Regions from separate parts of the Acidovorax sp. GW823-FHT02H02 genome, predicted to be linked through region 4. Evidence: predicted binding sites of a transcription regulator. Region 4 holds the regulator's gene; each other region holds the start of a gene.
The links. The regulator sigma-54, encoded in region 4, starts transcription at its own class of promoters, with help from an activator protein. The targets are predictions, from matches to a motif close to TGGCANGNAANCTGCTTT.
Positions count from the first base shown of each region.

Region 1: the regulator sigma-54 is predicted to act here: its motif matches at 3,813-3,830, upstream of AC1RDS_RS01135 (CmpA/NrtA family ABC transporter substrate-binding protein).
Region 2: the regulator sigma-54 is predicted to act here: its motif matches at 4,744-4,761, upstream of AC1RDS_RS08825 (TorF family putative porin).
Region 3: the regulator sigma-54 is predicted to act here: its motif matches at 4,088-4,105, upstream of AC1RDS_RS16370 (cistern family PEP-CTERM protein).

Region 1 covers NZ_JBXAJH010000001.1:233,750-241,171, reverse strand. Annotated here, with positions in the region: gene AC1RDS_RS01155 (hypothetical protein) at 1-126, opposite strand, end outside; gene AC1RDS_RS01150 (CBS domain-containing protein) at 125-565, shown strand; gene AC1RDS_RS01145 (ABC transporter ATP-binding protein) at 619-1,431, opposite strand; gene ntrB (nitrate ABC transporter permease) at 1,428-2,363, opposite strand; gene AC1RDS_RS01135 (CmpA/NrtA family ABC transporter substrate-binding protein) at 2,390-3,646, opposite strand; gene AC1RDS_RS01130 (methionine synthase) at 4,321-5,346, opposite strand; gene AC1RDS_RS01125 (DUF1852 domain-containing protein) at 5,466-6,449, opposite strand; gene msuE (FMN reductase) at 6,492-7,073, opposite strand; gene AC1RDS_RS01115 (LysR family transcriptional regulator) at 7,307-7,422, shown strand, end outside.
Region 2 covers NZ_JBXAJH010000006.1:138,236-145,657, forward strand. Annotated here, with positions in the region: gene AC1RDS_RS08805 (YoaK family protein) at 1-709, opposite strand, end outside; gene glcE (glycolate oxidase subunit GlcE) at 777-1,898, opposite strand; gene amt (ammonium transporter) at 2,112-3,551, opposite strand; gene glnK (P-II family nitrogen regulator) at 3,594-3,932, opposite strand; gene AC1RDS_RS08825 (TorF family putative porin) at 3,974-4,705, opposite strand; partial or broken gene AC1RDS_RS08830 (magnesium chelatase domain-containing protein) at 4,918-5,130, shown strand; gene AC1RDS_RS08835 (ATP-binding protein) at 5,476-7,422, opposite strand, start outside.
Region 3 covers NZ_JBXAJH010000016.1:21,687-29,108, forward strand. Annotated here, with positions in the region: gene AC1RDS_RS16365 (bifunctional diguanylate cyclase/phosphodiesterase) at 1-2,853, shown strand, start outside; gene AC1RDS_RS16370 (cistern family PEP-CTERM protein) at 3,383-4,045, opposite strand; gene smc (chromosome segregation protein SMC) at 4,402-7,422, shown strand, end outside.
Region 4 covers NZ_JBXAJH010000014.1:10,633-18,054, reverse strand. Annotated here, with positions in the region: gene AC1RDS_RS15065 (THUMP domain-containing class I SAM-dependent RNA methyltransferase) at 1-1,175, opposite strand, end outside; gene AC1RDS_RS15060 (acyl-CoA thioesterase) at 1,172-1,654, opposite strand; gene AC1RDS_RS15055 (RNA polymerase factor sigma-54) at 1,730-3,316, opposite strand; gene lptB (LPS export ABC transporter ATP-binding protein) at 3,429-4,196, opposite strand; gene lptA (lipopolysaccharide transport periplasmic protein LptA) at 4,208-4,855, opposite strand; gene AC1RDS_RS15040 (thiol:disulfide interchange protein DsbA/DsbL) at 4,953-5,609, opposite strand; gene AC1RDS_RS15035 (SPOR domain-containing protein) at 5,688-6,344, opposite strand; gene argS (arginine--tRNA ligase) at 6,357-7,422, opposite strand, start outside.

The sequences.
Region 1 (7,422 bases), on a different contig from region 4:
AAGCCGGTCCGCGGCGTTGCCAGATGCCGCCAGGCAGGGCACTTGACGCTGCCGGTGTTGCGCACAAGGCAGGATGCGTTGAAACTCTTTCACGTCCGCCATCATTTTTGCAGGGAGGCCCTTCATGACAGCCGTTGCTGAAATTCTCAAATCCAAGAGCGACCACACCGTTTACGCCATCGCACCGCAAGACTCGGTGTTCGATGCGCTCCAGCGCATGGCCGACAAGCGCATCGGGGCGCTGCTGGTGATGGAGGGCGACACCATCGTCGGCATCGTCACCGAGCGCGATTACGCCCGCAAGATCGCCCTGCTGGGGCGCAAGTCCACCGCCACGCTGGTGCGTGATGTCATGACGACGGCGGTGATGTATGTGGGCCCCACCCAGACCAGCCAGGAGTGCATGGCGCTCATGACCGAAAACCGCCTGCGCCACCTGCCTGTGGTCGATGGCGACAAGCTGGTGGGGCTGATCTCCATTGGCGATCTGGTCAAGGACATCATTTCCGAGCAGAAATTCATCATCGAGCAGCTCGAGCACTACATCACCGGCGGCGGCCGCTGAACGCCAAATGCCCCGGCTGTGAGGCCGGGGCATTTGGCGTGCGCAGGGTGGGGTCAGGCCGCTTTCTCCACATGCCCCTGGCGGGTGTACAGAAAGTCGATCACGGCCTTGCGGCAGTGCACATAGCGCGGGTCTTCTGCCAGTTCCACGCGCTTGCGCGGGCGCGGCAGGTCCACATGCAGCACCTCGCCAATGGTGGCGGCCGGGCCGTTGGTCATCATCACGATCTTGTCGGACAGCAGCACCGCCTCGTCCACGTCGTGCGTCACCATCACCACGGTGCTGTGCGTGCGCGCCACGATCTCCAGCAGCTCGTCCTGCAGCTTGGCGCGGGTGAGGGCGTCGAGCGCGCCAAAGGGCTCGTCCATCAGCAGCACCTGGGGTTCCATGCACAGCGCCCGTGCAATGCCCACGCGCTGCTTCATGCCGCCCGAGATCTCGCCGGGGCGCTTTTGCGCCGCGTGCGTGAGGCCCACCAGTGCCAGCGCCGCATCGGTGCGGGCCAGCAGCTGGGCCTTGCTTTCGGTTTTGCCAAACACGCGCTCCACCGCCAGGTGCACGTTGTCAAAGCAGGTCAGCCAGGGCAGCAGCGAGTGGTTCTGGAACACCACGGCGCGCTCGGGCCCGGGGCCGCTGATTTCCTTGTTGGCGCACAGCAGCGCGCCGTGGGTGGGCGTGGTCAGGCCGGCGATCAGGTTGAGCAGCGTGGATTTGCCGCAGCCCGAATGCCCGATGAGCGCCACGAACTCGCCCTTGGCAATCGTCAGGTGGATATCGCGCAGCGCCGGAAACAGGCCCTTGGCGGTCTTGAAGGTCTGCGCTACGCCCTGGATCTCGATGAACTTGGTGGTCAGCGATGCGTTCATGATTTCACCTCTTCGAACGTGAAGGCCGTGGCCAGCTTGATGAGCGCCATCTCCAGCAGCAGCCCGACGATGCCGATCACGAAGATGGCAATGATGATGTTCTTGACGTTGAGGTTGTTCCACTCGTCCCACACCCAGAAACCGATGCCCACGCCGCCCGTCAGCATCTCGGCGGCCACGATCACCAGCCACGCAGTGCCCACGGCCAGGCGCACGCCCGTCAGCATGTAGGGCAGCACGGCGGGGAACAGGATCTTGGTGGCGATCTTCCACTCGCTCAGGTTGAGCACGCGGGCCACGTTCATGTAGTCCTGCGGCACGCGCTGCACGCCCACGGCGGTGTTGATGACCATGGGCCAGATCGAGCAGATGAAGATGGTCCAGATGGCGGCCGGGTTGGCCCCCTTGAACACCAGCAGACCGATCGGCAGCCAGGCCAGCGGCGACACCGGCCGCAGCAGGCTGATCAGCGGGTTGAACATGCGCGACAGGAAGGCAAAACGCCCGATGACAAAGCCCGCCGGAATGCCCACCAGCGCCGCCAGCCCGAAGCCCACCGCTACGCGCTGCAGCGAGGCCAGCACGTTCCAGCCCACGCCCTGGTCGTTGGGGCCGTTGCGGTAGAACGGGTTGCTGAACACTTCCAGCGCCTGCAGCCAGGTTTCGTGCGGCGTGGGGATGCTGCGGCCCGTGCTGGCCGACACCAGCGCCCACAGCCCCACCAGCAGCCCCAGGCCCAGCACGGGCGGCAGCACCGTCAGCCAGAAGCTGCGCGAGAGGGCGGCCCAGTCGCGCGCGGGCTTGGGCGTTGGCGGGTTGGTGGGCTGAGAGGTTTTGGGGGTTTTGGCGCCCGTAGATAAAACGCTATTTGCTATTGTTTTGGTAGCTTCTGGCGCGGACTCCCGCGGGGCATGAAAAACGGCACTGACCATGGTGATCTCCGGTTGTTCAGGCCTGCTCAGGCCTTGATCTTGAAGCCGTCGGCATACCTGGCGGGGTCTTTGCCGTCCCACACCACGCCGTCGATCAGCTTGCTCGTGCGCAACACGTCCTTGGGCACATTGACCTTCATGGCGCTGGCGACCGATCTGTACAGGTCCACCTGGTTCACCTGCTTGGCCACGGCCAGGTAATCGGGGTGGCTCTTGAGCAGGCCCCAGCGCTTGTGCTGCGTGAGGAACCACATGCCGTCCGACAGGTAGGGGAAGTTCACCGCGCCGTCGTTGAAGAACTTCATGTGGTTCGGGTCGTCCCAGGTCTTGCCCTGGCCGCCACCCACGCCGTTGCTGTAGCGGCCCAGGATGCGCTGGTTGATCGCGTCCACGCTGGTGTTCACGTAAGCCTTGCCGGCAATGGTTTCGGCCATCTTCATCTTGTTCGACAGGCTTGCATCGATCCACCGGCTGGCTTCCAGCACCGCCATCATCACGGCGCGCGTGGTGTTGGGGTACTTCTTCACAAACTCTGCCGTGGTGCCCAGCACCTTCTCGGGGTGGTCGCGCCAGATGTCCTGCGTGGTGTTGGCCGTGATGCCGATGCCGTCCATGATGGCGCGGTGGTTCCAGGGCTCGCCCACGCAAAAGCCGTCCATGTTGCCCACGCGCATGTTGGCCACCATCTGCGGCGGCGGCACGGTGATGAGCTTGGCACCCGACACCGGGTTGATGCCTGCCGCCGCCAGCCAGTAGTGCATCCACATGGCGTGTGTGCCCGTGGGGAAGGTGCCGGCAAAGGTGTACTCGCGCTTCTCCCGGGCCATCAGCGCTGAGAGCGAGGGGCCGTCCACCGCGCCCTTGTCGGCCAAGGCCCTGGACAGCGTGATCGCCTGGCCGTTGTGGTTGAGGGACATGAGCACCGCCATGTCCTTCTTGGGGCCCGCCGTGCCCAGGTGCACGCCGTATACCAGGCCATAGAGCACATGGGCAAAGTCCAGCTCGCCGTTCACCAGCTTGTCGCGCACACCGGCCCAGCTCGCCTCCTTGGTGGGGATGATGGTCACGCCGTACTTCTTGTCGAAGCCCAGCACCGAGGCCATCACCACGCTGGCGCAGTCGGTCAGCGGAATGAAGCCGATCTTGACCTCTTTCTTCTCGGGTGCATCCGAGCCTTGGGCGTGGACCAGGGCGCGCAGCGCGGGGCTCACCCCCACGGCGCCCACGGTGGCGGCCTGCAGCACGGTGCGGCGGTTGAGGCGGGTTTTGAGCAGATCGGTCATGGTGCTTCCCTTGTGACGTGACAAACAAAAAAGGCGTCCTCACGCCGCGCCTGGCTGCGTCATGCAGCTGTGCGCGGGTGGGGACGCCTTTGTCCGGTTTCTGGCCGCATCCGCCCGCCGTTGGGCAGAGCCGCCATTGCAGACCTGTGAAGGTCTTGCATGATGCATTGCAAGCCCTGTGCCAGCTAGTAGAAGTGATTTTTGCTATTGAATGATGAGCGTACTACGAAGTATTTACGGGTGCTACAGGTTTTGTTGCTGAAAGAGACCGGGGGCGGCAGTGCACCGGTGTTGTGCGGCGCACCATCAGGGCGCGGGGAGCTGAGGGCTGAAAACGGTCACGATCTGCCGTTCGTGACTGATCGGTTTCTGACGCAGCTCTATGCACTCAATCCACAGTCCCAGTTCGCGGCGTGAACGTAGGCCAGCGGTTGTAGCCGACTTCAGGATCGTTGGCCCGCAGCGTCTGGACGAAGTGAACCTCCATGCTATTGATCTCCGCCCTTGTCGCAGTCTTCGACTCCCACAAGATGTCTCGGGTGACCGTGAAGCTCTTCCGCAGTACTGGGGAGTGAATCGTCAAGGCGCAGCCTTTCACGCACATGAGAACGACTTTTCGGCTCTGTCAAAGACTGCCCTTTGCGGAGCAGAAAGGCAGCTTAGCTGACAGAGAATTAGCTCGCAGTAATCCGTTCCCTGGCGAGCCGGGTGCCTGCAGCAAGCGCCTGCAGCTTTCGCCAGGCCACGTCCCGATCCATCGGAGCCAAGCCACAGTTCGTACACGGGAAAAGTCTCTCCTTGGGCACGAACTGCAGGGCTCGGCCGATAGTGTCAGCCACTTCTTCGGGTGTTTCTACTTCATCGCTCGCCACATCGATCACACCGACCAGTACGTCCTTACCTGGTAGCAGTGCCATGAGGTCGGGAGGTACATGAGAGTGGATACATTCCAAGCTCACCTGATCAATGCTGCTGCGGGCGAGCGCAGGAAACACCGTCTCATACTGGCGCCATTTCTCGCCCAGTGTGCTCTTCCAGTCAGTGTTGGCCTTGATGCCGTAGCCGTAGCAGATGTGTACCGCCGTTGTACACGTCAGCCCCTGCGCCGCTCTTTCAAGCGCCTTCACGCCCCAGTCGGCTGCATCCTTCATGTAAACGTTGAAGGCAGGTTCATCGAATTGGATGATGTCTACTCCGTCGGCTTGCAGCGCGAGAGCTTCTTGGTTGAGCAACTCGGCAAATGCAAAAGCCAACTTCACTTTGTCACCATAGAAACGGTCGGCGACCGTGTCTACGATGGTCATCGGACCAGGTAGCGTGAATTTCAGCTTCTTTTTGGTATGAGCACGCGCGAGTTGAGCTTCGAAGGCATGCACACGGCCCTTCAATCGCAGGGCAGCCACCACCTGCGGCACCATAGCGTCGTACCGGTTATCGCGTATGCCCATCTTCACTTTGTTGTCGAAGTCGATGCCTTCGACTTGTTCGAGGAAGCCGTGCACGAAATGCTGGCGCGATTGCTCACCGTCGCACACGATATCCAGACCCGCGTCCTCCTGGGCTTTGATCCAAAGCAGGGTCGCATCGGCTTTGGCTTGGAGCAACGCATTGCCTTCGGCCCTCCACTGAGGCCAAAGTTTGTGGGTTTCTGCGAGCCAGGCCGGTTTCGGCAAACTACCGGCGATCGAAGTTTCAAACATCAAAAATTCCTTCTGACAAAAAAATGGACAGACATAGGTGAGTCAACCGGTTTAGCGAGAACAGCCAATCCATGGTTTTTCTTGGGAAACAAAGCATGAAGAATCAACCGAAAGAGCGGTCAGCTCGCAGAGCTGGCAGTCCATCGATGCAGGACAGAACCGTACGGCTTGATGAAGTGCTCCTCAGCAAACTTGCCTTGCTGGACCGCAAGTTGACTGCGCTCTTCACGGTCGTAGACGATTTGCGTCGACGAGTAGTCCTGGTTGGTGAGGCTCGGCTGATAGAAGTTACCGGCGGCAGAGTTGGCGTTGTAGATCTCGGGCCGATAAATCTTCTGAAAGGTTTCCATGGTGCTGATGGTGCCGATCAGCTCAAGATTCGTGTAGTCGTCCAGAAGATCGCCGTAAAAGTAGAACGCTAACGGCGCGACGCTGTTTGGAGGCATGAAGAAGCGAACTTGCATACCCATTTTTTCAAAGTACCGGTCGGTCGCTGAAAGTTCGCTCTGTTGATACTCAACGCCCAGTACCGGGTGCTGATTTCCATTCCGCTGGTAACGTTTGCTGGTCGATACACTGATGCAGATGACAGGTGGCTTGCCTAAGTGCGCTTTGTAAGTGACCGAACTGACAAACTGTTTGAACAGCTTTCCATGCAATTCACCAAAACCTTCAGGAACACCGAATTGCGCCCGATCAGCGTTGTAGCCGGGAAGCAGGATGCTGAAGTCGTAATCGCGGACGTAGGAAGAAAAGTTGTTCCCAACGATCCCATCGATGCGTTTTCCCGTCTTCTTGTCGAGAATGCTGGTTTTCAGCACTTCAATCAACGGAAATGAAGCATTGCTAATGCTGGAAGCCATGCTCATCTCTACGGAGATGATCTCCAGTTCGACAGAGTAGCGATCTCCTGTCGCATTGTCCCAATGCGCTAGCTCATTAAAACGGTTGTTGATCATCCTCAGCGTGTTGCGCAAATTCTGCTGGCGACTCTTTCCCCGTGCCAGGTTGGCAAAGTTGGTGGTGATGCGCGTGCTGTCTGATGGGATGTAGTTTTCATCGAAAAGGATGCTCTTGAGTTCAAAGCGGAGTTCTTCGTTCATGGCGATTGCGTCTGGAAGTTGTTAGGTTGGCCAAGTCGTGAATCAGGCCACGTGCGCTTCAATGGTCAGGCGGGGCAAGGCGTGGCGCGCCAATGTCACCAACGGCATTGCCCGCTCGACCGCGAGCCTGGCCCGTTCGAGCAAGGCCCCGTTGCGTAGGCGGCCTTCCGCAAAGTCCTTGTCGGTTGCGTAAACACCTAGCGGCATCGTGCGCGTCTGGAAAAAGCTGAACAACGGGCGCAATTGATGGTCGATCACCAGGGCATGGCGCTCACTACCACCGGTGGCTGCTAGTAGCACTGGTTTGTCGATCAATGCATCCTGATCGATGAAGTCGAAGAAGTGCTTGAACAATCCCGAGTAGGCGCCGCGGTAGACCGGGGTGACTACGACGACCACGTCTGCTTGCTCGACTTCTACAAGCGCACGCTCTGCCGTACAAGGCAGTTGGGAGCGCAGGACCGCGCCGGCTAGTTGGGGAGCGATCAGACTCATCTCGATAAGGTGCTTTTCACACGGCATTTCATGTGCGATCAACTCCAGCAGGTGTTCTGCCAAGGTTGCTGCCTTAGAGGGACGTTGAAGCCCTCCGGAGACGGCGACTATGCGCGTGGTGTGTTTCATTCTGTCTTTCGTATCGACTGATTTCTGGTGCCTAGAGGCTTGATGGAGTGCGCAAGGTCAAGTCGCTTTGCCATCGTGCTGCGCCTGCAAGTTCGGTCCGCTGAATGCGGTGAGTTGTTTGACGGCCATGGGCTTCCTTTGAACTGCCAACGAACAATGGAAGCGAATGCTAGACATCAGTGATCATGAAGTAAAATGGTTTTATCTCACGATTTCATGAATATTTCTCATATATGTTGGAGCGCGCACATTTAGCCATCGTGGCCGAGGTCGAGAAACAGGGCTCCTTGACTGCGGCGGCTAACGTGTTGTGCCTCACGCAGTCGGCGCTGAGCCACAGCATGAAAAA
Region 2 (7,422 bases), on a different contig from region 4:
GGGGCAGCGACAGGACCAGCAGCACCAGCGCCAGCGGCACCACAAAGACAAAGCCCACATGCTTGAAGCCGGCCGCCCCGGCAATGCCGCCCACGAGAAACACCGACGCCAGCCCCGCGAACAGCCGCAGCCGTGCCTGGTTGGCGCGCACCTGGTTTTCGAGCGCGGTGCCGGTGCGGTTCCAGTACAGCATCTTGCCCAGCTCGATGCCCAGGTCGGTCACCACGCCCGTCATGTGGGTGGTGCGGATCTGGGACGAGGACATCTTGGTCACGGTGGCGTTCTGCAGCCCCATGATGAAGGACAGCAGCAGCACCGTCATGGGCACGGCAAAAGGTGTGCGCCAGTCGAGCGTGATGGCGCCCACCAGCCCGAACACGAGCATGAGCAGCGCCACCAGCAACAGCGGCAGCGCATAGCTGCTGTGCAGTTTGCGCTGCAGCGCCCAGTTCACCATCACCGCCGTGGTGGCCGCCCCGCTGATGAAGGCCAGCAAGGCCCCCAGGGCGCTGAGCACCAGCACCATGTTGCCCAACACGAGGTTGTCGGCCAGCATCGACAGAAAACCCGTCATGTGCGAGGTGTACAGGTGGACCACCAGAAAACCACCTGCATTCACCGCCCCGGCATTGAAGGCCAGCAACAGACCGAGCACGCGGTTGCTGGTGCCCGTGCGGTGGTGGCCGGTGAGATGACGCAGGCGGCGCATGTTCAGCCTGCGGCGCCCTGGTGCGGCTTCGCTTGCCCGATGTCGCTGGCCACCATGTGCGCGCCCCTCACCACTGCGGCGCCATGCGACCGGGGTTGAAGATGCCGGCCGGGTCGAAGCTGTGCTTGAGGCGCGCATGGATCTGTGCCAGCGCCGAAGATTCCAGATCCAATGGGCCGGCAACGCTTGATTGCTCTGCGCCATCAGCCATGAATAACGCAGCACTTCCACCCACAGCCCGGGCGGCTTGGCGCAACGCATCGCCCTTCGCCAGCGGCGCCTGCACCCAGCGCAGGGCGCCATGCCATTCGATCAGCGGCGAAGCCCCCTCGGGCAGCGCCAGCACGGGGGCCGTGGCGGGCACAGACAGGCGCCACAGCGCCTGCCCAGGCTGGGCCTGGCGGGCGGAAAACCAGGGCAGCGTCTGCTCGCGGCAGGCCTGCCAGTCGGGCGCCACGGTGGCGTTGTCGAGCCGCGTACCGCCCATGCTGCGGCAGGCCGCATCCACCGCCGCCACCGCGCCACGCAGGCGCACAAACAGCGTGCCCACGCCCGCGTCCTCTACCCAGCAGCTGGCGTTGAGCGGCAGGGGCAGGCCGCCCCAGGCGTGCAGCCGGCGCAGGGCATCGGCCTGGCTGCATTCAAAGCGCAGCGTGGCCTCGGCGGGCGCCACGGGCAGCACCTTGAGGCTCACCTCGGTGAGCAGGCCCAGCGTGCCCCAGGCGCCCGCCATGAGGCGCGAAACGTCGTAGCCCGCCACATTCTTCATGACCTGCCCGCCGAAGGTGAGCAGCTCGGCGCGGCCGTTGAGCAGCACCACACCCAGCAGATAATCGCGCACGGCGCCCACGCTGGCGCGGGCAGGGCCGCTGAGGCCAGCGGCCACCATGCCGCCCACGGTGGCACCCGGTCCGAAATGGGGGGGCTCGAAGGGCAGGCACTGGCCTTTTTCGGCCAGCACGGCCTCCAGCTCGGACAAGGGCGTGCCCGCGCGCGCCGTGACGACCAGCTCGCTGGGCTCATAGCCCACGATGCCGGTGAATGCACGGGTATCGAGCACCTCGCCGCGCAGCGCAAGGCCATGAAAGTCCTTGGTGCCCCCACCCCGGATGCGCAGGGGGGTTTGCGCGGCGGCGGCGGCGCGGACACGGTCAACCAGCTGGCGAAGGGCGAATTCCATGGCCTGCATGGTAGCGGCACTGTTCCTGGGTATGCCGGCCTGGGCATGTGAATTTTTTGAACAGGGACCGTGCATTCCACCCGCGCCCCACGCAGGTCACAGCGCACACCAGGGCCTTGCCCCCAGAAAAAAGGCCCGCCGAAAGGGCGGGCCAAGACCTGGAGGTTTCTCCCTCCATCAGCAAGCGCTGCGGTGCCACCAGACACCGCAGCGCGGGAGCGATCAGCGGTTGTAGGCTGTTTCGCCGTGCGAAGTGATGTCCAGCCCTTCGCGTTCGGCTTCCTCGGATACCCGCAGACCCACGAGCAGATCGGCGATCTTGTAAGCGATGAACGAGACCACGCCCGACCACACGATGGTGAGCAGCACGCTCTTGGTCTGGATCCACACCTGGGCACCCATGGCAAAGGTATCGGGAGCGAGGCCACCTGTGCCGCCCAGGTTCTGCGAGGCAAACACACCGGTCAGGATGGCACCGAGGATGCCGCCCACGCCGTGCACGCCGAACACGTCGAACGCATCGTCGGCGCCCAGCATCTTCTTGAGGCCACCCACGCCCCACAGGCAGATGACGCCAGCAATCAGGCCCATCACGATGGAACCCATGGGACCCACGAAACCGGCGGCCGGCGTGACGGCCACCAGACCCGCCACCGCACCCGAGGCAGCACCCAGCATGGAGGCCTTGCCCTTGTGCAGGGCTTCACCGGCCAGCCAGGACAGCGTGGCAGCGCCCGTGGCCAGGATGGTGTTGATGAAGGCCAGGCCGGCTGCGCCGTTGGCGGCGCCGGCCGAGCCGGCGTTGAAACCGAACCAGCCCACCCACAGCAGCGAGGCGCCCACCATGGTCAGCGTCAGGCTGTGGGGCGTGAGCGCTTCGCGGCCGAAACCGATGCGCTTGCCCACCATGTAGGCACCCACCAGGCCGGCGATACCGGCATTGATGTGCACCACGGTGCCGCCAGCAAAGTCAAGCGCGCCGTCCTTGCCCAGCAGGCCGCCGCCCCACACCATGTGGGCCATGGGGATGTAGCTGAAGGTGAACCACAGCACGGCGAAGATCAGCACGGCAGCAAACTTGATGCGCTCGGCGAACGAACCCACGATCAGCGCCACGGTGATGGCGGCAAAGGTGGACTGGAAGGCCACGAACACGTATTCGGGAATCGTCGGCAGCAGACCCGACAGCGTGTCTGGCGCGATGCCCTTGAGGAAGAGCTTGTCGAAGCCACCGAAGAACTGGCCCTCGCCGGCAAAGGTCAGGCTGTAGCCATAGACGGCCCACAGCACGGTGATCAGCGCAAAGATCACGAACACCTGCACCAGTACCGACAGCATGTTCTTGGAGCGTGCCAGGCCGCCGTAGAACAGGGCCAGGCCCGGGATGACCATCAGGATCACGAGCAGGGTGGAGGTGAGCATCCACGCGGTGTCGCCCGAATCGAGCTTGGGCGCGGGTGCTGCAGGGGCGGCCTCGGCAGTGGCGGCTGCGGGTGCTGCGGCGGCATCGGCCGGCGCAGCCACGGGGGCGGCGGGCGCCGCGGCTTCTGCCGCCGGAGCGGCAGCGGTGGTTTCAGCCGGGGCGGGCGCCTGGGCCAGGGACATCGATCCTGCGGACAGCAGGCCCAGTCCCAGGATGAAGGAGGCAAGCAGTTTTTTCATGGCATGTTCTCTCTGTGGAATGCAGCGGGCCCTGGGGCGCGCTTAAAGGGCTTCCTTGCCGGTTTCGCCGGTGCGGATGCGCACCACCTGCTCCAGATGGCTGACGAAAATCTTGCCGTCACCAATCTTGCCGGTGCGCGCCGCGCCTTCGATGGCTTCGATCACGCGGTCCACCAGCTCGTCGGCCACGGCGGCCTCGATCTTGACCTTGGGCAGAAAGTCGACCACGTACTCCGCGCCGCGGTACAGCTCGGTATGGCCCTTCTGGCGCCCGAAGCCCTTGACCTCGGTCACCGTGATGCCTTGCACCCCGATGTCGGAAAGGGCTTCGCGCACTTCGTCGAGCTTGAAGGGTTTGATGATGGCTGTCACCATTTTCATTTGGGGTTCCTCCGATGGGGCGCCTGCGCGCCCACTGTGAATTACAGGGTTTTGGTGAGCGTGGCGATCACGCGGGCTTTGTTGACGGAACCGAAATAGTCTTTCTTGTTGGCGCCCACGATGGCGGCGCCCAGGGTCAGACCGTCGCCGAAGTCGTAGGCGCCACCGAATTGATAATCCATGTAGCTGGGCACGCCGCTGTCCCGGATGTCGCCGGAAAAGCGGGTAAAGCCCACCGCTGCCTTCAGCGTCACCTTGGGCATCACTTCCTGGGCCACCGCGACGTTCAGGTAGCCGGTGTTGCGCCCCCGCAGGCCCGAGCCGGACTTGGCGCCCGCCCAGCCGAAATAGTCCTTGGACACGGTGTGCGAGTACTTGGCCGTGAGCGGGCCATAGGTGGCAGCGCCATAAAGTTCGGTGGTGTTGCCGCTGGTGTTGCCGGGATACAGATAGCTCAGGGCACCCACATCCAGGTCCACCTCGCCGGCCTTGAATTTGTAGCCACCGTACAGGTCGGATTCCAGGGAATTGCCGGGCAGCCAGTTCACGCTGGAGTTCCAGTTGCCGACATACCAGCCGGTGTCACCAAAGGCATAGTCGAAACCGCCCTGCAACGCGGGCTTGAAGGCGCTGACCTTGCCGGTGTCCTGGTCCTGCCCCCGGAACTTGTAGTTGCTGGTCATGCTGACATTGCCGGTGAGCTGGGCACTGGCCAGCAACGGCAGGGCTGCAGCACAGGCAACGGTCAGAAGCTTGATGGATGCGCGGATCATGGTTCCTCCGGTGTAATGAAGAGTGGGGACAGTTGTGCAAAGCACGGTCCGTGCCATGTTGCGGATCTCCATGGCGACAAGGTCCGCACCCACGGCGTGCATTCGCCCTTACATTGGCAGTGGCGCCGCACCGTTGCACCCCCTTGGTGCGCAACGCCGCCAGCAGACAACAACCCTCCACCCACCGCACCCATCTGGGGAGAAAACCGTTCATGAGTCTTGCATTGGTGCAAAGTCGCGCGCTCCTGGGGCTGGAAGCGCCCTCCGTCACCGTCGAGGTGCATCTGGCCAACGGGCTTCCCAGCTTCACCCTGGTCGGCCTGGCCGATCTGGAAGTGAAGGAAGCGCGCGAGCGGGTGCGCTCGGCACTGCAGAACGCAGGGCTGGAGTTCCCCCACAACAAGCGCATCAAATGTAGTCAAGCACTTTTTGCACGGAATGGGCGAGGTACGGCACGTTCGCGTGCGCTCATCTTGACGGGTTGTCCACGGCGCTTGGTTGTGGACAACGCGCTGGGCCGTCCACCAGCCCGGAAGCGTGTTGTCCACAACTGCGAAGCACGCGGTGGGCAACTTCTTCAACGCACCTTTTAATGGACCGGTTTTGAAGCCGCATCAAAGCTGTGCGGGCGGCACCATCAGAGAGACTTGCCTACTTGATGTTGCCCGATCGAAGTGTTTCTACGCAGGGGTATTTCAACTCAGAAACGGTTAAATCGATCTTGCCGGCGTCTCACTTGTGCAAAGAATTGCATCTTCGCGCTTCAATGGTCATGAATTTTCTTCAAAGCAAGTGGAGAGCCAGACTAACTGCGGCATTACATCGCGGAATTGATCTGTTGTAAGAGATTTGGCATGCGCGTCTGCGCGGAACCTGTTGCTCAAATCCATTGCCTGCTGAAACCTCTGCTTATCCTCATTGAACATAAACTTAAAACGATCCCAGTGCGTAACGGTAAGATCTTTAAGATTAAGAAAATAGAATTCCTTAGTGAAAATCTGATCGTAATCAAGCTTCCTCGCGGCATCTGCCTGGCTTGACTTCCGCATCGCGGAAATAACCTCGTCCTTGGCCTTTTCCTTGCCGAATGCCACCTTGAAAGCGGAGCGTAGATAGTCACGGAAACGAAACTCGAACTGATTTCTTTCACGGCTGAGCAAAGCCCAGCGCTCTTCGACGGTGTCCGGGCAAAGCAAGTCCCTAGCATTTTTTCTCACCGCTGCTTCAACGGCGGCGATTCTGAAAGTGTAGGTGTCGTTCAGTTTTTCGATCAAACCGTAGCCGAGCAAGTGTGATACATCACGAGGCGAGCTTTCGGCGTAGATCCGGAAACGCTCTTGATCGCCTGCCGCGAGGACGCGGAGCATTTCGAACTCGCGCTGATAGCGTTCGGTCAAAACCTCCAGGATCATGGCGATGTAATTGCGGGTGTGCTCGAATAATTCTGTTTTGTGAGCCTGATAAAACGCACGGGTGGTGTGCACGCGGCGCGGTACGTTTGGAGCGGCTTGCAAGTCCCAAAGTCTGCTGCAAGCCTGACGAATGAGAAATGGATGACCACCGAAATCGTCGGTGAGGTAATGAAAATTGGTCTCATCGAACGTCACGCCCATATAAGCCCCAATGTGCTCGAGCATGCCCTTGACCTCCTGCCAGCTGAAGAAGCCGAGGTAGTGCGGTGCAACGTAACCGAATAAGGGATTGTCCGCACCATCGGCGGAATGTGGGGCCTCGATGATGTGAGCGTTGGTGCCGCCAAGGATGAAGCTGAAAAGATTCTGGTTTTGTTGGTACACAGATCTAATCGCCTGCCAAAACGGAATGGATTCTTTGCCAGAACACCAAGCCTCGCTAGTGGACACGTCAAAGCACAGGTTCTGTATTTCATCAAAGATTGCCAGTACAGGCTTGGTCGTCTTGTACTTCGCCATGCGAAGATCTTCGGCGAAGCAGGTTGTGGCGTCTGCTTCGGTGTAGTCGGCCTCAAGGTGTCCGCCCTTCAGCGTATTCACAGCGAAGATCGCTTCTTTAACTCTGTACAGTGCCTTATTCCACGTCGCGCGGTGGTATCGCGCGTCATTGCCGTCGATGAGTGCAACGGCAACGCCTGTCGCTTTCAAGTGGCGCACCACGGCCCAAAGCACGGACGTTTTGCCGATTCGACGCAACCCGAATACCGTACTATTCTCGTTGCTCTGGTAATGACCAACCAGACGTTGAATTTCTGTCGTGCGGCCGAAAAAGAACCGTTCGCTTTTAAGAGCGGAAGACATCGCAAAAAGGTCTTTTGAAAAGAGCCTTTGTTCGAACCGTTCGATCATTAGTCGTTCTTTGCCGGCCACGCCACCGCGCAATTCGCGATAAGTGAATGGCGCGACGGCGCGGGGATCGGAGTCACCTTCGCGAGGACGCTCCAGTAAGGTACCCTCGGCATTAGTGACGAGCACGATGCACAGGTGGTCGAGCCGCTGCGGATGTTTTTTTAAGAGCCGCTCAATCGCCTCGAGCACGCGCGAATCGATCGACGGGTACGGATGAAACAAACAGAGAACATCGCTTAAAAGATTGAACTTCTCTCTAAAGCCGTCACATGGTTTAAGAAACACATAAGGGAATGCTGCTTTGCCAGCTTGATGTACTTGCGCCTCAGCGATAAACCAGATAGTCGCAAGATTGTTAACAATTTCAATTTCGGCAGGCCCAAACCGAGCTAAATC
Region 3 (7,422 bases), on a different contig from region 4:
CTGACCTTTATGCGCTACGTCACAGCCGCCCAGCGCCCTGCATTCGAAGCCCGCGTGCGCTCCGATACTTCGGTGCGGCCGCAGGGGCTGGCCGACTTTGCCATCCACCCCGCGGGCGAGCGCCCCGAGTATTTTGTGCTGGAGTATGTGTGGCCCGAGGAAGATGGCAAGGGTCTGCTGGGTATGGACATCAGTGCCCAGCCCGCCAACCTGGCGGCCATGCGCTACAGCCGCGAAACCGGCAACACGGTGATCTCGGCGCCGTTCGATCTGCCGCAGGAGCAGGAGCATCGCACTGCCGTGGTCCTGCGGGTGCCGGTCTTTGGCCCCGCGGGGCCGGGCGAGAAACCGGTTTTTCTGGGTGCTGTGGCGTCCACCATCCGCCTCCACGACCTGGTGGGCGGATTGCGCACGCTGGGCTACCTGCAAGGCATTGCCGTCTCGATCACCGATCGTGGCCCGGTGCATGCCGGTGCGGCGAATGCCCAGGGCGAGAAGGAGCTTCCCCTGCTGGCACTGACGGATGCTGCGCCGGCCTCGGTGCAGCTGCATACGGTGGATATGCAGGTGCACGATCGCCGCTGGCGCCTGGGTTTTGTGCCGACCCAGGACTTTCTCTCACCGTCCGAGCGGCGTCTGCCGCTGCTGGCCGGTCTGGCGGGGACGCTGGTTTCCGTGCTGCTGGCAGCGCTGGTGGCATTGCTGGGCCGGCAGCGCACGCTGGCCCTGGCGCGGGCGCGGGTGTCGGACGACGCCCGGCGCCAGAGCGAAGAGCGCTTTCGCGCCGTATTCAGGCAGGCGGCCGTGGGCATGGCGCAGGTCGATACGCAGACCGGGCAGTTCGTTCGCGTCAACCAGAAATACGGCGATATCCTGGGTTACTCGGTGGAGCAGATGGTCCGGATGGATTTTCAGACCATCAGCCACCCCGCCGAGCTGGCCGAGGATCTGGCCCTGCTGGAGCGCCTGAAAGCGGGCGAGATCTCCGAATACCACATGGAAACGCGCTATTTCCACCGCGACGGCCACGCCGTGTGGGTGGACCTGACGGTGTCGCCCATGTGGGCTCCCGGGGCGCAGCCTGGCTTTCACATTGCCGTGGTGCAGGACATCACCGCGCGCAAGCAGATGGAAGAGCACCTGCGCAAAAGCGAGTTGCGCCTGCGCAGCATCCTGCAGCGGCTGCCCGTGGGCGTGTGCCTGGTGCAGCAGGACGGGCGCATGGTGTTTCGCAACGATCAGTTCGTGCAGATCTGCGGCTACACCGAGGACGACGTGCCCACGGGCCAGGACTGGTGGCCCGCGGTGTACCCCGACGGGCAATCCCGCGAGCGCGCCCGCGCCGAATGGACTGCGGCGCGCACCCAGGCGATTGCCGGCGACGGCACCATTGCCGCCGGTGAGTACACCATCCATTGCAAGGATGGCCAGCAGCGCACCGTGGAAATTGCCGGTGCCATGGTGGACGGTGGCCACCTGTTCACCCTGGTGGATCTCAGCCAGCGCAAGGCCGACGAAGAGGAAATCCGCTACCTCGCTTTTTACGATCCGCTCACGCGCCTGCCCAATCGCCGCCTGCTCAGGGATCGGCTGCAGCAGGCGCTGGCGGCCAGCGCCAGGCACCGGCGCAGTGGTGCCCTGCTGCTGCTGGACCTGGACAATTTCAAGACCCTCAACGAAACCCAGGGCCACGAGCGCGGCGACATGCTGCTGCAGCAGGTGGCCCAGCGGCTGCTCGGCTGCGTGCACGAGGACGATACGGTGGCGCGCCAGGGCGGCGATGAATTCGTGGTGGTGCTGGAAGACCTGGGCAGCAACCCCGAAGAGGCGGCGGCGCGCAGCGAAGAAACGGGCCAGAAAATTCTGGCGGCGCTGCGCGCGCCCTACCCGTTGCACGGTGAGGTCCACCATAGCTCGCTGAGCATGGGAATCACCATTTTCAGCGGCATGCGCGAAACCGTGTACGAGTTGCTCAAGCGGGCGGACCTGGCCATGTACCAGGCCAAATCGGCGGGTCGCGACACCCTGCGGTTCTACGACCCGCAGATGCAGGCCGCCGTGAGCGCAAGGGCGGCCATGGAGCAGGACCTGCGTGCCGGTCTGGCCCAGGGCCAGTTCGAGCTGTATTACCAGGCGCAGACCGAGCAGGGCCGCATCACCGGTGCCGAGGCGCTGCTGCGCTGGCGCCACCCGCAGGGCGGTTTCATCTCGCCCGCCCAGTTCATTCCGCTGGCCGAGGAGTCGGGCCTGATCCTGCCGCTGGGCGAATGGGTGCTCAAGACCGCCTGCGAGCGGCTGGCATTGTGGGCGGCGCAACCGGGTCTGGCTCCGCTGTCTCTGGCCGTCAATGTAAGCCCACGGCAGTTCCATCAGGCCGATTTCGTGCCGCAGGTGCTGGCGGCGCTGGCCGGCACGGGCGCCGAGGGGCATCTCCTCAAGCTGGAGCTGACCGAAGGCCTGCTGCTCGACGATGTGGAAGACACCATCGAGAAAATGGGCCAGCTCAGGGCCTATGGCGTGGGTTTTTCGCTGGACGACTTTGGCACCGGCTATTCGTCGCTGGCTTACCTCAAGCGTCTGCCGCTCGACCAGCTCAAGATCGACCAGAGCTTTGTGCGCGACGTGCTCACCGACCCCAACGACGCGGCCATCGCCCGCACCGTGGTGGCGCTGGCCACCAGCCTGGGCCTGCGCGTGATCGCCGAGGGCGTGGAGACCGAAGCGCAGCGCGAGTTCCTGGCCCGCAACCATTGCCACGCCTGGCAGGGCTTTTTGCTGAGTCCACCACTGCCCGCGGCCGAGTTCGAGGCGCTGGTGCTGCACACCAATGGCCCGGACCTGCCGCAGACGTAGGCGAAGCAGCATCCGTTGCTCCGCTCTCATCCTGCTTTCATCAGAATTGATGGCTGTCAGCGCTTTCTCTATAAGAGCCTGTTCACGATCTCCCAGGGGTCGCGCAGCGGTCTTTGCGGGATGGGATGCAAGGCGCGGTGTGCAGTGGATAGCCCGGCTATCCACAAGCGCCGCAACGCCGCAGACCGCCCGCAAAGACCACTGCCCGATGGGTTGGAGCGAAATCGGGCGACAAGGCCGCCCCGGCTGCTTGCATGGGCACGAGCCCATGCGGCGCACCCGAAGCATCCACTCATCCCGATTGCGCTCCAACGCGATCCCCTGCGAGATCGTGATCAGGCTCTAAGCGCCAGGACCGAATTGGCGCTTTAAAAACAGGACCGGTTTGCTCGTGAGTCCGCCCTGACAGGGTATGGAGAACCGGTCATTGGCCCGCGGGCAGGAAGCGCCCATGAAAAAAGCGCTCGGTGAGCGCTTTTTTACGGGAGCAGGCAAGATATCCGGCCTATTCCCGGGCATCGCCGTGCGTTCAAGCCTTGCGGCGGCGGGCCAGTGCGGCGCCCAGCAGGCCCAAACCCATCAGTGCGATCGAGGCCGGCTCGGGAACTTGGGTGGGATCGCAATGGGCCGTACCCACGATGCAGCCGGCGAGTTCAATGGAGCTGCCCTGGGTTCCAGCGTCTTGAAACTTGGCGGCATAAGGGCTGGTGAATGAAACCCCATTCGTGAGGAAGTTTCCGGCGGTTCCCAGTGTCAGCGCAAAGATATCCTTCTGCCCCTCACCAACGCCCTGGTTACCACCGCCGGAACAGCTGCTGCCGTCCCAAATGCAAAGGTCTACGGTTTGAAAAGACGGGAAGTTGGTGTTGCGTGTGGCATCCCAACCTCCGTTGGCCGACGCGAAATTCAATGTGGGGCTGACGATGTCGATGCCAAACGACATCAGCCGGTTGGTCCCCGGACCGAAGGAGTTGTTCAAGACCTCCACGTCAAAGATTGCTTGCGCTGCTGTCAAAGAGTTGAGCGTGAATTTCACCGTTGCGGAAAGCGTGGCGCCATCTTGGGTCGCTGAATACAGAATCGAACCCGTATCGGCCACGCTGTCGAAGATCATGGCCGCAGCATGGCTGCTGCCCATTCCCATCAATCCCCCGCAAAGGGCAACGGTGTGAAGAAATTTCTGGAGTTTCATGGAGGACATCCTTTGGATTTGCTTGCAGTGACGCACCTCCAGAAAGCATGATGTGTGCCAGATTGAAAATAGACAACAAAATCAAACACTTGGTATCCCAATCTGACAAGTCATCGGATGAAGTGTAAAAAAAATCGACAAACAGGGGCTGGATAGCCCATGGGCCCATGGGCAGGCGCGCGGGGCTGCTCTGCATTCCCAGTCTGCGCAGGCAATGACCCTGTCCCCACAGTGCGGCAACGCCAACCACCTCAGTTAACATTCACCCCTCGAACCGCCCGGCACGCCAGCGCGCCCGGCGGCGGCTGCCGACCGGCCCTGGCGCTTTGTCAGCGGTACGGTGTTACAGGTGATTCGTGCGTCTCAATTCCATCAAACTCTCCGGCTTCAAGTCGTTCGCTGAACCCACCAATTTCATGCTGCCCGGTCAGCTGGTGGGCGTGGTGGGGCCGAACGGCTGCGGCAAGTCCAACATCATGGATGCGGTGCGCTGGGTGCTGGGTGAAAGCAAGGCCAGCGAGTTGCGTGGCGAGTCCATGCAGGACGTGATCTTTTCCGGCACCACCACGCGCAAGCAGGCCAGCCGCGCCAGCGTCGAGCTGGTGTTCGACAACTCCGACCACCGTGCGGGCGGCCAATGGGGCCAGTACGGCGAGGTGGCCGTGCGCCGCGTGCTCACGCGCGACGGCACCAGCAGCTATTACCTCAACAACCAGCCCGTGCGCCGCCGCGACGTGCAGGACGTGTTCCTGGGCACGGGCCTGGGGCCGCGCGCCTACGCCATCATCGGCCAGGGCACCATCAGCCGCATCATCGAAAGCCGCCCCGAGGAACTGCGCCTGTTCCTGGAAGAGGCCGCTGGCGTCTCCAAATACAAGGAGCGCCGCCGCGAGACCGAGAACCGCCTGCACGACACGCGCGAAAACCTCACGCGGGTCGAAGACATCCTGCGCGAGCTCAACGCCAACCTCGAAAAGCTCGAAAAGCAGGCCGAGGTGGCCGCCAGATACAACGCGCTGCAGGCCGATGCCACGCTCAAGCAGCACCAGCTGTGGTTCCTCAAGCGTGCCGACGCCGAAGCCGACCAGACCAAGGTGCGCCTCGATGGCCTGCAGGCCGTGAACGACCTCGAATCGCGCATGGCCGACCTGCGTGCCGTGGAGTCCGACCTCGAAACCATCCGCCAGGCGCATTACGCCGCTGGCGACCAGGTCAACCAGGCCCAGGGCAAGTTGTACGAGGCCACGGCCGAGGTGGGCAAGCTCGAAGCCGAGATCCGCTACGTGGTCGAAGGCCGCCAGCGCGTGGAGCAGCGCCTCGTCACCCTGGCCGAGCAGGTCGCCCAGTGGCAAACCCGCAAGGAAGAGGCCGACATCGAGCTTGAAAACCTCGCCGGTGCCGGCGTGGATGCCGAAGAACGCGCCGAGCTGCTGGCCGCCCAGGTCGAAGAGCAGGCCATGCAGCTGCCCGACCTGGAAGAAGCCCTGCGCCAGGCCCAGAGCCGCACGGCCGAGCAGCGCAGCAGCGTGGTGCAGGTACAGCAGCAGATTGGCGTGCTGGCCGCCGAGCAGCGCAGCTTTGACGAGCAAAGCCGCCAGCTCGACGCCCGCTTCGAGCGCCTGCGCACCGATCGCAATGCGCTGGCAGCGCCCGACGAAGCCCGCCTGATCCACCTGCGCGAACAGCTCGAAGAAGCGCAGGAGATCGCCGAAACCACCGAGGCCCGCCTGCACGAGCTGCAGGAGTCCGTGCCCCAGCTCGACGACGACCGCCGTGCGCGCCAGCAGGCCGTGAACACCGAAAGTGCCCGCCAGGCCGACCTGTCCGCGCGCATGGAGGCGCTCAAGGCGCTGCAGGAAAAGATCAAAACCGACGGCAAGCTGCGCCCCTGGCTCGCCAAGCACGGGCTCGATGGCCTGCAAGGCCTGTGGAGCCGCATCCACATCGAACCCGGCTGGGAAAACGCGCTGGAAGCCGCGCTGCGCGAGCGCCTGGGCGCGCTGGAAGTCGGGCGCCTGGACATGGTGCGCGGTTTTCTGGGCTCCGGCGGCAACGACGCGCCGCCCGCGCGCCTGGCCTTCTACAGCGCCCCCGCTGCGGGACACCCCGAGACATCCTCACCCCACGCCCGCCTGTCCGATCTGCTGCGCCTGAACGACGCGGGCCTGCGCGCCGTGCTCACCGACTGGCTGCAGGGCTGTTACACGGCCCCCACGCTGGACGAAGCCCTAAGCCGCCGCACCACGCTGCAACCCGGCGAAATGGTGTTCGTGCCCACCGGCCATGCGGTCAGCGCCCACAGCGTGAGCTTTTACGCGCAGGACTCCGAGCAATCCGGCATGCTGGCCCGCGCGCAGGAGATCGAGCACCTTGAAAAGGAGCTGCGCGCCCAGGCATTGATCGCCGAGGAGTCGCGCACCGCCCTGGTCCGCGCCGAGGCGGCGTATGCCGACGCCTCGCAGCGACTGGTGGCGGCCCGCCGCGAAGCCACCGAAACCCAGAGCCGCGCCCACGAACTGCAGGTCGAAACCCTGCGCCTGACCCAACTGGCCGAGCAGACCCGCGCACGCAGCCAGCAGATCGACGGTGACCTGGCCGAGGTCGAGGCTCAGCTGGCCGACCTGCAGGAGCGCCGCGTGTCCGCCGAAGCGCGCTTTGAAGAACTCGACATGCAGCTGGCCGACAGCCAGGAACGCGAGGCGCAACTGGGCGACCGCGTGATCGAGGCCGAGCGCAAGCTCACCGCCTGCCGCGAGCAGCAGCGCACGCTGGAGCGCCAGGCGCAAGAAGCCACGTTCTCGCAGCGCACGGTGGAGGCACGCCGGGGCGAACTGTCCCGTTCCATCGAAACCGCGACCCAGCAGGCCACAGCCCTGGCCGACGAGCAGCAGCGCGCGCGCGATGAGCTGGCCCGCCTGTCCGACGCCGCCGCTCAGGGCGGCCTGCAGCAGGCGCTCGACATGAAGATGGAGCGCGAAAAAGCCCTCTCAGCCCAGCGCAGCGAATACGACGACCTCACGGCCAAGCTGCGCGCCAGCGACGAGCGCCGCATGCAGCTGGAGCGCGCGCTCGACCCGCTGCGCGCCCGCATCACCGAATTCCAGCTCAAGGAACAGGCAGCGCGCCTGGGCCTGGAGCAGTACACCACCCTGCTGCAGGACGCCCAGGCCGACCTGGAGGCCGTGGCCCAGTCGATCACCGACGGCAATGTGCGCGTGGGCGGCCTGCAAGGAGAAATCGACCGCCTGCACCGCGAGATCGCCGCCCTGGGCGCGGTGAACCTCGCGGCACTCGACGAGCTGAAACTCGCCAGCGAACGCAAGGTGTTCCTGGATGCGCAGACGGCCGACCTCACCGAGGCCATGAACACGCTCGAA
Region 4 (7,422 bases):
ACGCGGCGCGATTCCTTCAGGCGCATCTTGCCGGGCAGTTTGAGGTCGGGTGTGAGCATCCAGGCCTGCCAGCCGGCGTAGTTCTTCTTCCAGTGCGCGGCGAGCTGGCTGAAGAACTCGCCACCATCGTCGGTGTGCGCCTCTTCGCGGCCCACGGCCAGGCCCTGGGCGCGGTCGGCCGCGCGCTCACTGGCGTTGCGGCCCGCCGTGCCGGCGGCAGCGATGCGCTCGCCGTAGGGCGGGTTCAGCAGCATCACGCCGGGCTGCTCGCAGGGCGGCATGCGCTGCAGGGCATCGCCACCGCGCAGCTGCACGGCATCGGCCACGCCGGCGCGCTCGGCATTGCGCTGGGCAAAATCGACCATGCGGAAGGCGACATCACTGCCAAAAATGGGCACGGCGCTTTTCTGTATGGCGCCTTCAGCCTCGTTTTTGATAGCAGTCCAGACATGGGCCTGGAACGGCAGCAGTTTCTCGAACGCAAAGCGGCGCAGCATGCCGGCCGGGATGCGGCAGGCGATCTGCGCGGCCTCGACCACGATGGTGCCGCTGCCGCAGCAGGGGTCGTACAGGGGCTGGGGGTTGTCGCCCAGCGGGTCCCAGCCGCTGGCGGCGATCATGGCGGCGGCCAGGGTTTCCTTCAGCGGGGCGTCGCCCTTGTCCTCGCGCCAGCCGCGCTTGAACAGCGGCTCGCCCGAGGTGTCGATGTAGATCGTGGCCTCGTCGGTGGTCAGGTGCAGGTGGATGCGCACGTCGGGCCACTGCGTATTCACGTCGGGCCGCACGCCGCTCTTGTGGCGGAAGCGGTCGGCCACGGCATCCTTGACCTTGAGGCCCGCAAAATTGAGGCTTTGCAGCGGGCTGTGCTGCGCCGTCACCTCGACCTTGAAGGTCTGGCGCGTGGTGAACCAGATCTCCCAGGCCACGTCGCTGGCCATGCCATAGAGGTCGTTCTCGGAACGGTAGGGCCGGTGCGCCAGCTGTACCAGCACACGCTGGGCCAGGCGGCTGTGCAGGTTGAGCAGCAGCGCATGGCGCCACGAGGCGCGCAGCAGCACACCTCCCCGGCCCACCAGCAGGTCTTGCCCGGTGAGGCCGGTGATGGCGTGCACCTCGTCGGCCAGGTAGCCCTCGACGCCAGCGGCGCAAGGGAGAAAAAGTTGGAGGTGGTTCATGTCGATGGGGAGGATACGCGCTCGGGCACGGCGGGGGAACCGGGCTCACCCGCGCGGGCCAGCAGCAGCTGGCGGATGGAGTCCGGGATGGGGGCGACCTTGCGGCTGGCCTTGCCGATGAAGACAATGCCGATCTTGCCGCGCGCCACTTCGCGGCCCGAGGTGGTCTCGGTCATGCAGAACACCAGGTCGAAGCCGTAGCGGTTGAAGTCCGCCGGCGCCATCTCCACCCGCATGGTTTCGCCATGGAAACCTTCGGACTTGTACTGCGCCACGATATCGCCCACCACGATGGACAGGCCACCCACATCCGCCTCGGGGTAGCCCAAGGACTGAAAAAAGCGCACCCGCGCTTCGGACACCAGGGTGAGCAACTGCGCGTTGTCCAGGTGACCGCCCTGGTTGACGTGGCTGATGTAGATCTGCAGCTCGGTGGCAAAGCCGAAATGCGCGGGAAGGTCGAAGACGATGCGGGCCATGGCGTGGAAAGCGGGGTGATGGGTGAAAAAACAGCCAACAGGGCACGCTGCGGCAGGCGCGCGCGCCCACAAAGGCTACAGCGCCTTGCGCAGATTGGCCGGCGCGATCTTGAGCGCCTCGCGGTACTTGGCCACGGTGCGGCGCGCGCACTCGATGCCCTGCTCCTTGAGCATTTCGGCGATCTGGCTGTCGGACAGCGGCTTGGCGGGGCTTTCGGCCGCCACGAACTGCTTGATCAGCGCGCGCACCGCCGTGCTCGATGCGTTGCCGCCGGTTTCGGTGCCCAGGCCGGAGCCAAAGAAGTATTTGAGCTCGTAGGTGCCGATCGGCGTCGCCATGTACTTGGCGGTGGTCACGCGGCTGATGGTGGACTCGTGCAGCCCCAGCTCGTCGGCGATGTCGCGCAGCACCAGCGGGCGCATGGCCAGCTCGCCATGGGTGAAGAAGTTCTTTTGCCGTTCCACGATGGCACGCGAGACGCGCAGTATGGTGTCGAAGCGCTGCTGGATGTTCTTGATGAACCAGCGCGCCTCCTGCAGGCGCTGCTGCATGCCCTGGTGGCCCTCGCCACCCTTGTGGCCGCGCAGGGCGCCGGCGTAGATGTCGTGCACGCGCAGGCGCGGCATGACGTCGGGGTTGAGCTGCACGATGAAGTTCTGCTGGCCCCCGCCATTGGCGCGCCCGGATTTGCGCACGATGACGTCGGGCACGATGATGTTGCGCTCCACATCGGCAAAGCGGCGGCCGGGGCGCGGCTCCAGGCGGGCGATCAGCGCCATGGCGGCACGCGTGCGCTCTTCGCCATCGCCGCACAGCTGCGTCAGGCGCCGGATGTCGCGGCGGGCCAGCATCTCCAGCGGCTGCTGGCAGATGCGCAGCGCGGTCTGCACGGTATCGGGGTCGATCTCGCTGTCTTCGTCGGCGGCCAGGGCCTTGAGCTGCAAGGTCAGGCACTCGGCCAGGCCGCGCGCGCCCACGCCCACAGGCTCCAGGCTTTGCAGCAGGTGCTGGGCCACCGTGAAGCGGTGCACCAGTTCTTCGATCTGCTCCAGGTCGTCGGGCCCGGCCAGGCCGATGGCGAGCTCTTCGAGCGGCTCTTCGAGGTAGCCGTCATCGTTGAGCGATTCGATGAGAAAGCGCAGCGCGGCGCGGTCGAGCTCGGACAGGCGCAGCGCCAGCGCCTGGCGGTGCAGGAAGGCCGTCAGTGATTCCTGCGAGCGGGCCAGTTCGGTGGCGTCGGCCTCGTCGCCTTCGGCGTCGTTGCGGTTGCGGGCGGGCGCATCGCCGCCCCACTCGGCGTCATTGGGCGCCATTTCCACCGTGCCGTCGCCGCTCCAGTCGGGCTCGTCCGCACCGGCGCTGGCCGTTTCAGCATCATTTGGGTTTTCAGCGCTTGTGTTGCCTGCGCTGGCAGCCCCTGAAAAAAGAGCGTCGTCCGCGCTGTAGTCGTCGGCCTGTGCGGGCGTGTCGGCGGCTTCCAGGCCAAACTCCTCGCGCGGCGCTTCATCGGCCGTGCGCTCCAGAAAGGGGTTCTCGTCGAGCATCTGCTCGACTTCCTGCGACAGCTCCAGCGTCGACAGCTGCAACAACCGGATCGATTGCTGCAACTGCGGCGTGAGCGACAGGTGCTGCGAAACGCGCAGCGAAAGGCCGGGCTTCATGCCACTGCCAACGCAAGGGCACCAATCAGCCCGTCGCCCGGCCGCCCGAAGGCGGGCCGGTGCCCCTGGGGGGGCAGCGACCACACGAAATGAGGAAGCGTGGGGGCCATGCTCACATCCGGAAGTGTTCGCCGAGATAGACGCGACGCACCTCGGCGTTGTCAACGATTTCGGACGGCGTGCCCTGGGCCAGGACATGGCCGTCGCTGATGATGAAGGCGTGGTCGCAGATGCCCAGCGTTTCGCGCACGTTGTGGTCGGTGATCAGCACACCGATGCCGCGCGCCTTCAGGAAACCGATGATGCGCTGGATCTCGATGACGGCAATCGGGTCGATGCCGGCGAAGGGCTCGTCGAGCAGGATGAAGCGCGGCTGGGTGGCCAGCGCGCGGGCGATCTCGACCCGGCGGCGCTCGCCGCCCGACAGGGCCAGGGCCGGCGAATCGCGCAGATGGTCCACGCGCAACTCCTGCAGCAAGGCTGTGAGGCGTGCTTCGATCTCCTTCCGGGCGAGCGGTTTGCCGTCGTCGCCCCGCTGCAGCTCCAGCACGGCGCGCACGTTTTCCTCGACGTTCAGCTTGCGAAAGATCGACGCCTCTTGCGGCAGATAGGACAGCCCCAGACGCGAGCGCCGGTGGATGGGCATGTCCGCAACCGAGTGGCCATCGATGCGGATGTCACCGCCATCGCAGCGCACCAGGCCCACGATCATGTAGAACGAAGTGGTCTTGCCCGCGCCATTGGGACCGAGCAAGCCCACCACCTCGCCCTTTTGCACGACCAGCGACACATCCTTGACGACCTTGCGGCTGCCATAGGACTTTTCGAGGTGCGCAACTTCCAGGCGGCTGCCCGCCTGGGTGTCAGGGCTTGTGTTCACGGTCGCTGCACTCACTTGCTTGCGCCGCCGAGGGTGTTGCTGGGGCGCAGCACCGGCCCGCTGGCAGCAGGGGCTGGGGTAGCGGCAGGAGGTTGCTCCTTGGGCGACAGCACGGCGCGCACGCGCCCGCCGGGGGCGGGTGCATCCCCCGCTGTGCTGGCGGGCGATTTCTTTTGCCCATCGACAGTGAACACATCGGTGAGGTTGTTGTAGACGATGACGGCGCCCGAGACCTCATCGGTCACCACCGATTCCCGGTAGCGGCGCATTTCGGCACGGGTGATGAAGCGCACATTGTCAGCACGGCCGTCGTATTCGATGACCTCGCCCTCCCCTTCGATGAACTCGTCCGGGGCGCCGGCCAAGCTGTCGCGTTTTTGCCGGAAGAACGCGCGCTTGCCGGGCTCTGCCGTCACCACGCCGTACTGGTAGCCATCGGCATCCTGGCGTACATCCAGTTGTGCACCGCGCAGCACGATGGTGCCCTTGGTCATGACCACCCGGCCCGTGAACACGCTGGTCTGCTTGAGCTCATCGTGGCGCAGCGCATCGGACTCGATGTTCATGGGCTTGTTGCGATCAGCCTTTTCGGCATGGCCCACGCCAGGGGCACAAGCCAGGGCCGAGAGCAGCAGGATCGGGAGGTATCTTTTTTTCATGAGGCACAAATCTTGCCTTCATTGTAGCCACGCACAGCGCCAGCGCCCATGAAAAAGCCCGCAAACGCGGGCCTCTCGCACGGTGGCGAATGCGGCATCAGCCCTTGCGCGCCACGCCCGCCAGATACTCCACCACCTGCAGCACGGTCTGCATGCTGCCGGCCATGGTGCCATCGGTATAGAACCGGCCGGCCACGCCCATCGAAGGAACGCCTTCCACGCCATAACCCTCCTGCAGCGCCGAGGCGCGGCGCACCTGGCTGGACACCGTGAAGGAGGTGTAGACCTCCTTGAACTTGGCGGCATCCACACCCTGCTGGGCCACCCAGGCGAAGATGTCCTCGTCCTTGGCCAGCTTGAGTTTTTCGACGTGAATGGCGCGGAACACCTTGGCGTGCAAGGTGTCGAGCTTGCCCATGCCTTCGAGCGTGAAATACAGCTTTTGCTGGGGTACGAAGCTGGCATTGAAAGCCACGGGAATGCGGCGGATGCTCAGATCCTTGGGGGCTGCCTTGACCCAGGCATCGAGCGCCGGCTCAAAGGAGTTGCAGTGCGGGCAGCTGTACCAGAAGAACTCGATCACATCGACCTTGCCGGCGGGGGCATCCGGCGTCAGGGGCTTGGCGAGCCTGGTGTAGTCCTTGCCCTCCTTGAACTGGCGCGCCTGCGCCATGGCTGGCGTGGCCAGCGGCAGGGTCAGGGCGGAAGCGGCAACCACCGAAGCGGTGGACAGGGAAAACTCGCGGCGTTTCATGACGTGGACACTCCTTGTTCTGGTCTGGGGGTGTGAGAACGCCCCCACGAAAAAGTTCAGACGATGGCGATGGACATCCTAGCGCTGGACACGCACCATCGCGGACTCGACGCCGGCGCCTTCCAGCTTTTCCTTCAGCTGCTCGGCGTCGTCGCGCTTGGCAAACGGCCCCACGCGCACGCGGTACATGGTGCGGCCATTCTGTTCGCGCTCGCTCACGCGGGCTTCCCAGCCCAGCATGGCCAGTTTGGCGCGCTGCGCATCGGCCCCCGACTGGGTAGGGAACGCCCCGGCCTGCACGAAATAGTCAAACGGATCGACCGCCGCCGACTTGGCCTTGGCCAGGTCGCCCAGCGGGTCCGCCGAGGCGGCAGGCTTGGCGTCAGCTTTCGTGGCGGACTTGGCCTCGGCCGTTGCAGGCTTGCTGGCCGGTGTGCGCGCAGCGGTGGCCTCAGCGGCCGGGGCCGTGCCGTTGGCACTGGCCGACGCGGCTGCGGCTGCGGCCGGAGCAGGCGGGCGCGCGGGGTTTTTGCCGTAGAGCGGCGAGTTCGGGTCCCAGTTCTTGTTCTTCTGTGCCTCGGCGGCATCCTGGTCCACGCCGCGCAGGCCGCCCTTGTTCAGGAAAGGCACAGGCACCTTGGTCACATACACGGCCACGGCCAGCGCGGCACCCAGGCCCACGACGACCCCGACGATGAACCCGATGATGGTGCCACCCGTCTGTTTTTTCTTCATGGTAGTAACTGCTTACATTCTGGCTGGAGCCGATACGCCCAGCACGGCCAGGCCATTGTGCAACACCTGCGCGGTGGCGGCGACGAGGGCCAGGCGCGCCTTCTTCACGGCCTCGTCGTCCACCAGGATGCGCTCGGCATCGTAATAGCTGTGGTAGCTGGCGGCCAGGTCGCGCAGGTAGAAGGTCACGTCGTGCGGCGCCTCGCCCTCGGCAGCGGCCGTGAGCATCTCGGGGTACTTGGCCAGCTGCAGCATCAGCGCCTGGGCCTGCGGGCCTTCCAGCGCCGACAAGTCCACATCCTTGAGCGCAGCCACATCACCACCGCCCGCCTCCTGCCAGGCGCGCAGCACCGAGCAGATGCGCGCATGCGCGTACTGCACGTAGTACACCGGGTTGTCGTTGTTCTGCGCCACGGCCAGGTCCACATCGAAGGTGTACTCGGTGTCTGGCTTGCGGCTGAGCAGGAAGAAACGCACGGCGTCCTTGCTGGTCCACTCGATCAGGTCGCGCAGCGTGACGTAGCTGCCCGCGCGCTTGCTGATCTTGACCTCCTCGCCGCCCTTGACCACGCGCACCATGGTGTGCAGCACATAGTCGGGGTAGCCCTGGGGAATGCCGACATCGGCCGCCTGCAGGCCGGCGCGCACGCGGGCGATGGTGCCGTGGTGGTCCGTGCCCTGGATGTTGACGACCTTGGTAAAGCCGCGCTCCCACTTGGCGATGTGGTAGGCCACGTCGGGCACGAAGTAGGTGAAGGTGCCGTCCTGCTTGCGCATGACGCGGTCCTTGTCGTCGCCGTAGTCGGTGCTCTTGAGCCACAGCGCGCCGTCCTGCTCGTAGGTCTTGCCGTTGGCGACGAGCTTGTTCACCGTGGCCTCGACGCGGCCGCTGGTGTACAGGCTCGATTCGAGGTAATACTCGTCGAAGTGCAGGGCGAAAGCCTGCAGGTCCTTGTCCTGCTCGTTGCGCAGGTAGGCCACGGCGAACTGGCGGATGTTGTCGTAGTCCTCCACATCACCGTTGGCGGTGAACTCGCGGTCATCGGCCTTCACGGTGGCCCGGGCCTTGAAGGCCTCG